DNA from 2 places in the Paenibacillus sp. NPDC058174 genome. Region 1 is predicted to be linked to the other one. Evidence: predicted binding sites of a transcription regulator. Region 1 holds the regulator's gene; the other holds the start of a gene.
The links. Region 1 encodes LexA, which represses DNA repair genes until DNA is damaged. Its sites were predicted from a motif close to CGAACATATGTTCG; they were not measured.
Positions count from the first base shown of each region.

Region 1 (3,420 bases):
TTTTCCTCCTATTAAATATGTAGTGTGTATATGCAGCGCAGCCGGCGGCGGAAATGACCGTTGCTCATGCGAGCGCAGGCCGTTCCCCTCCAATTCCAAAATCCGGCATAACCTTCGTATTGGATTATTGCTTGTTCGCATCCGGTTCATCTACAATTTCAATGTTATCCAGCTGCTGCCGGAAATTGTTACGGAAGTTTTCTAAATACTTCTTACGCAGTTCGTCGCGCTCGGCGAGCTCTTCCTTCGTTAACCCAACGGTTTTATTTTTACGTGAAAGCTCGTTGATTCGATCGATTAATTGACCCATTATATGCTCACCCCACTTGCTGTCTAATTAAACACTCTTACCTATTTTGACTTTTCACGCCTTCAATTGTCAAGGCAAGGACAGGAAGAAGCAAAAAAGGACAGTCGAAAGCCGTATCGGCCCCGCTCTGTCCTATCAGTTCTAACGCTTGTTTTCTATATTAAAGCTTCGGAACGATCAGCTTCTGTCCCGGCGTAATCGTTACAGTGGCAAGCTGGTTGCGTTCCTTAATCTTATAGACATTGAACCGGATATCGTCTGCGTCTTTCGTATACCGCTGAGCGATGCCCCAAATCGTATCGCCTGAAGAGACTACAATTAATTGTTCATCTGCTCCAGGTATAGTATGTCCGCCCGAAGCGTTCGTCTGCATCAACAAGAAGCTTGAAAGCAACAGCGCCATTAATGCTGCGCATACGACCCATTTGAGTAAATGACGGCGAGCAGACTGCTTCACTGTCTCTAACACAGCGCGGCTAGCCGGCGTGTCCTTATGTATGGTCTTGTAAAAAGAAGGATTCGAAATATTCATCATCATGATTATCAGCACCCCAAACATTTGTTCTGTTCTCAGATTACACGAACAGGTGTTTGCAGTCAATAGAAAAATGCGAACTTTTGTTTTTAGGAACTTATGTTTGTACGAACTCCGGTTCTGTGCTATAATTTTTTACAAATCTATTTTTTGGAGTGATCTCATGTCGAAGATTTCCAACCGTCAACAGTCGATCCTTGAATTTATAAAGAATGAGGTCCGGGAGAAAGGCTATCCGCCTTCTGTCCGTGAAATCGGCGAAGCGGTCGGTCTAGCATCCAGCTCCACAGTTCACGGCCATCTGGATCGCTTAGAGAAGAAAGGCCTTATCCGCCGCGACCCGACGAAGCCGCGCGCGATTGAAATTTTAGATCAAGAAGATGTGGACGGCATCATCCGCCCTTCCGTAGCTCAAATCCCGGTCGTCGGGAAGGTTACGGCTGGCGTACCTATTACCGCAACGGAGAATATTGAAGAATACTTCCCTATCTCGACGCAGTTCGTCGGTGATGACGACGTCTTCATCCTTAACGTAATCGGTGAAAGCATGATCGAAGCTGGCATACATAACGGCGACTACGTCATCGTCCGCCAGCAGCCGTCGGCTAACAACGGCGATATCGTCGTTGCAATGACTGAGGAAGACGAAGCGACCGTCAAGCGCTTCTACCGCGAGAAGGATCATATCCGCTTGCAGCCGGAGAACTCGACGATGGAGCCGATTCGCCTCCGCAGCGTGACCATTCTCGGTAAAGTAATCGGACTTTTCCGCGATATCCACTAAGCTGGCCCAAAAAGACTGTCCCCGCTAAAGCAGATGCGATTAGGCATCCGCTAGCAGGGACAGTCTTTTTTCAATACATCATTAACGGAACAGGCTGCCGATATACCGCTGCAGCTTATTCGCCATTTCTTTTTTGACAACATGGCGAAGCAGTGCGTACTCCGATTTATATCCCCGCAAAATAACTTCATACAATATGCCATCGTCATTCCGTTTTACTTCCGCAATGCTTGCCTTCAGCTTCCGCACTTGCGAACGAACGCTGCGAATATCCTCTTCGATTATGCGAAGCACCATTTCACTGCTCTTCACGTACAGCATTTTCATGGAATAGCCGGACTCCATCATCGCTTTCGAGTTATTCATAACCGCATCCCTGACAAACGGCAAAATGCAATAATCCTGGATTAGACGATATTCTTCTTCATTTATGCTTTGCGCTCCCATAACAAGCCGCCTCCCCCGCCTCTTCCCGCTAGCTCAACGTCCACGATGCCATCCAAATTAAAAATGCGAATCGCTTGCGCCGACAAGCAGTAGCCTTTCATTCGGCCGTTCTTCACGGATATGACCTGAACGTTGCGTATGCTTACATTGCGCTTCCGATCCAAGTAAATAAGCTGTACTACTTTACCGATATATCTCTCCATCTCATCTCATCGCCTCGCATAGAACGTTTGTTCCTATTATACACCAAACATACGTTCTTGATGCAAGATAAAAAAAGTTCCAGCATCTGCTGCTGAATCTGCTCGGTTCAAGCTGGGCTCTATGGATCAAAATGCAAATCTGCAGGTTGTGCGCCGCTGTTTGGTCGATTTTCCGCTTCAAAATGCAAATGTGCAGTTTGATCAGCCCAAAAAGCCGCTTCTGAGTGAAAAAGAGAGATTTCAAATGTACTTTTGCATTTTGATCGCGATTTTAGCCCTTTTCAGGCTCATTCACCTGCACATTTGCATTTTGTTTCTTCTCAATCTCAATCACAGGAAGATTAACTGTGAAGCCGACGATACCAAGCGTAAATGATTTAGTACACCAACATCTGGATCACAATCTTGGCAGGCTCCGCTTTATGAGTGCAGACAATTATCAGCGATTAAACGTGATTTAGTTTTCCATTATCGGACATTATTCGATTATTTTCAGAAAATAATAGGAAACATGTGGGTTTTATAGTAGAATACTAGGGACACAAATTTTAGGAGGAAATGATGAAAAAACTTGCAATCGCACTATTCGCTGCCGCCATTATTCTTACAGGATGCTCGAGCTCGAGCGACGGGAAAAACACATCCGAGCCTGTAAAACAAACGAATAATGCAGAGAAAACGGACAAAGAGAAAGGTGTCGAGGTTGATAAAAACCTCACAAACGTAAAAATTACGCTGCCTGCCTCCATGTTTAAAGATGCTGACCTAGACCAAGTGATCGCTGAAGCGAAGAAAGATGGCGTCAAGGAAGCTACAAAAAATGAGGATGGCTCCCTTACGTATACGATGTCCAAATCCGACCATAAAAAAATGCTGAAAGAGATGGAAGACGGCATAGCGGACTCGAATAAGACGCTGAAAGAAGAAGGTACGTTCGCTTCTATCAAAGATGTAACCTATAACAAATCGATGGATGAGTATGAGATGATTGTCGATAAAGCTGCTTATGAAGGCAGTATGGACGGTTTTGCCGCCCTCGGATTTGGGATGCAAGGCATGTACTATCAAATTTTCCAAGGCGTAGACTCCGACAAAACAAAAGTCACGATCAAAGTGAAGGACGAGAAATCCGGAGAAGTGT
Region 1 is NZ_JBHVUY010000001.1:970,195-973,614, forward strand. Features, by position in the region: gene ACFVVF_RS04340 (DUF896 domain-containing protein) at 125-310, opposite strand; gene ACFVVF_RS04345 (LysM peptidoglycan-binding domain-containing protein) at 471-848, opposite strand; gene lexA (transcriptional repressor LexA) at 1,009-1,629, shown strand; gene ACFVVF_RS04355 (YhjD family protein) at 1,711-2,076, opposite strand; gene ACFVVF_RS04360 (WYL domain-containing protein) at 2,058-2,279, opposite strand; gene ACFVVF_RS04365 (hypothetical protein) at 2,401-2,655, shown strand; gene ACFVVF_RS04370 (hypothetical protein) at 2,838-3,420, shown strand, end outside.

Region 2 (3,420 bases), 630 kb from region 1:
ACCGCTTCGTAATGCCAGCCATGCAGCACCGTCTCCAATGCAGAGCGGATAAATTCGACGAGCGGATGATGGACGGCAGATTCTTTCTGATCGAGGAAATACGGAATCTCATAATCGCGGAATGCCGCCTCGATGTAGTCGTTATAATCGGCAGCGTTCCGTACCATTACAGCCATATCCCGCCAGCGGAGCCCTTCCTCTCTTGCTCGCCGGACGATATCACGTGCAACGGCTTCAACCTCAGCACGGCGGTTGGCTGCTGCATGCAGCGACAAGCCGCAGGCTGGATTTTCGGCCTCCAGCAAGCTCGGATCAGGCAAAAGCATCGGCACCCGATTGCCATAATGCCGCTCTAAATGGGCCATCATCGGGCTATCGGCGTATCGGGTATGTATGGATGATTCGCCAAGCACAATTGGCTCTAGCACTTCTACACCGGCTTGCGAGGCAAGCGCCAGCAATTTGCCGTATGTATCCGCAGTAGGATGGAACAGCTCCAGCTCATGCGGCTTTTCCCCTTCCGCATAAGCCCGATTCAGCGTTAGCGCGACCGTCACTTCAGCCGAGCTGGCGATCAATGCGCCAAGCGCCTCGTATTCTTTTGGCGTAAAGCCGTGGAAGCCGTCGATCCAAAGCTCTGCTCCCCGCATAGCGGAAGCCGAAGCATAACCCTCAGTCAGCCTCGTTAAATAATCCTCGGAATCGATATACAACCCCGTCAATTCCCGCTCTAACTGTCCATATACTAACTGCAGATCATGCAGCTTGCGCCGCAGCAATGAAGACTCTGCCAACTGCGAGCCTTGATCCGACAACGCTCCGTCGACGCTGTCAGCATCGATTCCGTAACGCTTCCATTCGGTTAACAGCTCGCCCAGACGCTCGATAAAGCCCGGCTGACCGGCGCCGCTTTGGAACAGCTCCAGATCATTGCCGAGCCGATGAACGATTTTGTACAGCAGCATATGCTTGCCTGTGTCGCCGATGGGTACAAGCGCCGTACCGCCCGTCTCTTGCATGACCCGGAACGCAAGCCTTCTGAAGCTCAATGCCTGTGCACGCACTGCGCCGTCAAGGCCGCTTTCTTTCAACAGTGAATATTCCGTCTGAAAGGTCGCTTGCTCTGGCACAAGCATAATAAGCGGCGAGCCCTTGGGCTCCTTCCGCAGCCTGCCGCGAATTTCTTCGAGACAATAGGTTGTTTTTCCCGAACCGGATCGGCCCAGCACGAATCGAAGCGCCAAGTCCGCCACCTCCCGTTACATTCTCATAATCTACTATAGTATCATATTAGCGGCTTTTTTTCACTTCGAGAACAAACGTATGTTCTGGAATATTTTTTCGAAATCGGATCATACCCTATTGAAATTCCAAATATTCCGAGTATAATACTTGGTAAATAGATAAACAGAATGGGGATGCGGAAGATGCGCTCGACAACAGCAATCGTAAAGCAATGGGTCGATGACCACCTGGACCTGTTAAATTATGCTAGACAAATTGGCGATGCCGAGTGGCAGCGTGAAATCATAGAAGTGCTTAAGCAATCCGAGCAGCAGACGAAAGAGCTCGTAATGAACGTAAAGGCTGAGGAGCTTTGGCGGCAGTTCGACCGTATTAATGCAAAAATGCTGGAGCTGTACAACCAATTGAGAGGCACGAATGACGCCGTAGAAATTCATTCGCTGAAAGAGGAAGTATGGGCGCTGAAGCTGAAACGGCTGGAGCTTAGCAATTTGCTGAAGCAGCAAGCGTAAATGCAGGTCCATCCTGCTTCGCTTTTTGGCCTAGTGAGGTTTTCAATAGTAATCTGCAAAAATAAAAAAATCCCGCATGCGGTCGACCGCTTTGCCGGACATCATCCATTTCTATAAAACCGTTATGTAGGCCGTGGGGGCTAATTACATAGCGGTTTGTTTCATTTCACGCATCATGCCCATCATCATCGTCATCATTTCGTCGCATTGCTGCATGTTAGCCATCATTTGATCCATGTCCATACCCATCATGTCCATTTGCTTCATTTCCATCATGCCGTCCATCATCATTTTCATGTTGTTCATCTTGCACATCATTTCTTCCATGCACATCGTCATCATCATCTTCATGCTCATCATTTCCATCGTTGTTGCCTCCTTTCCGCTCATTTCCTTTGCTCAATTAGAAGGATATCCCATTCCCAGATAAAAATCAATACTTTTTTCAAAAAAAGATTGCTTTCGAAATTTGTTCTGTGCTATTATTAAATATTTCGGGTTAACCAATAATTCCCCTTGGGTTTATTTCTTTTGTCGGATTTATAGCGAAAGAAACCTTCGAGGGCACATACAAAAAGAGCTTTTTACTTACTTTCTACACCAGCCTGCCTCCACCTCCCAAACGACGACAGGCTTGAAACTAATACACCACGCTAAATGGCGAAACAATAACAGAACCAGGGTTGACTAGCTCCTAGACCAACATCAGCCTACTCTTCTTCTCTAACACAAGTAAATACCCTGCACTATCCTTTCCGCTGCATAAAGGCACTTACTCTCACATACCTGCACTATCCTTTCCCACTTCAAAAAGCATTCACACTCCCTATTTAACCCTCCTGCTGCACTAGCACATAGGGTAACTGAGCAACTCCCTACTTCCTCACTCCAACAGTTGTTGACATGAGTAACCCCTAACACTTATCCAACGGCTAAGAAAGTGAACAAAATGCAAAAGTGCATTTTGAAACCCCAAAAATCAGCCAAAACAGCCCTCAAAATGCAAAAGTACATTTGAGATCACTCCATTTCGTCTATTTGGGGCTTTTTGAGCCAATCAACCTGCACTTTTACATTTTGAAGCAGTAAATCGCCGAAATTCCGGCGAACAACATGTATTTTTACATTTTGATTGGTGAAGCGGCTCCCTTTAACGAACTTCCTTCACTAAACAATGTATCAAAGTTCGCTGCATATGAGTTTTGTTAGACGGTATTGTGTCACTGGGCGTTATGCATTTGATTGGTTGTGAATGCCTATCGCTCTTTCTCGTTTGATGAGTTCATTTTGCTACTTGATGAGTTCGTCTTGCCTGATGAGTTCATCTCGTTGATTAGTTCGACTTGTTTGTGAGTTCGCCTTGCCTGATGAGTTCGACTCTTTTGATGAGTTAGACTTGCTTGATGAGTTCCTCTTGTTTGACGAGTTCGTCTTGTTTGTGAATTTATTTTGTTTTTCTTTGATTTATTGGCTGGTTTTGCGGCATTTAGAGGAGCGGAGCGTCTTGAGTTCAGGATGACTTTGTGCAGATTCTGTCCATTTACCCTCAGGGTAAATGGAATCAAGCATGGCAGCATGAACCAAGACGCGCAGCCGATCGCATCCCACATATAAAAAAAGCTGCCGAGACAATCTCGACAGCCGAACTAAATCAAAATTTTAT
Region 2 is NZ_JBHVUY010000001.1:1,604,531-1,607,950, forward strand. Features, by position in the region: gene addB (helicase-exonuclease AddAB subunit AddB) at 1-1,244, opposite strand, end outside; gene ACFVVF_RS07380 (hypothetical protein) at 1,428-1,757, shown strand; gene ACFVVF_RS07385 (hypothetical protein) at 1,902-2,123, opposite strand; gene ACFVVF_RS07390 (class I SAM-dependent rRNA methyltransferase) at 3,417-3,420, opposite strand, start outside.
Region 2: addB (helicase-exonuclease AddAB subunit AddB) is a predicted target of LexA. The motif match lies at 1,317-1,330, and genes of this name have one in related genera.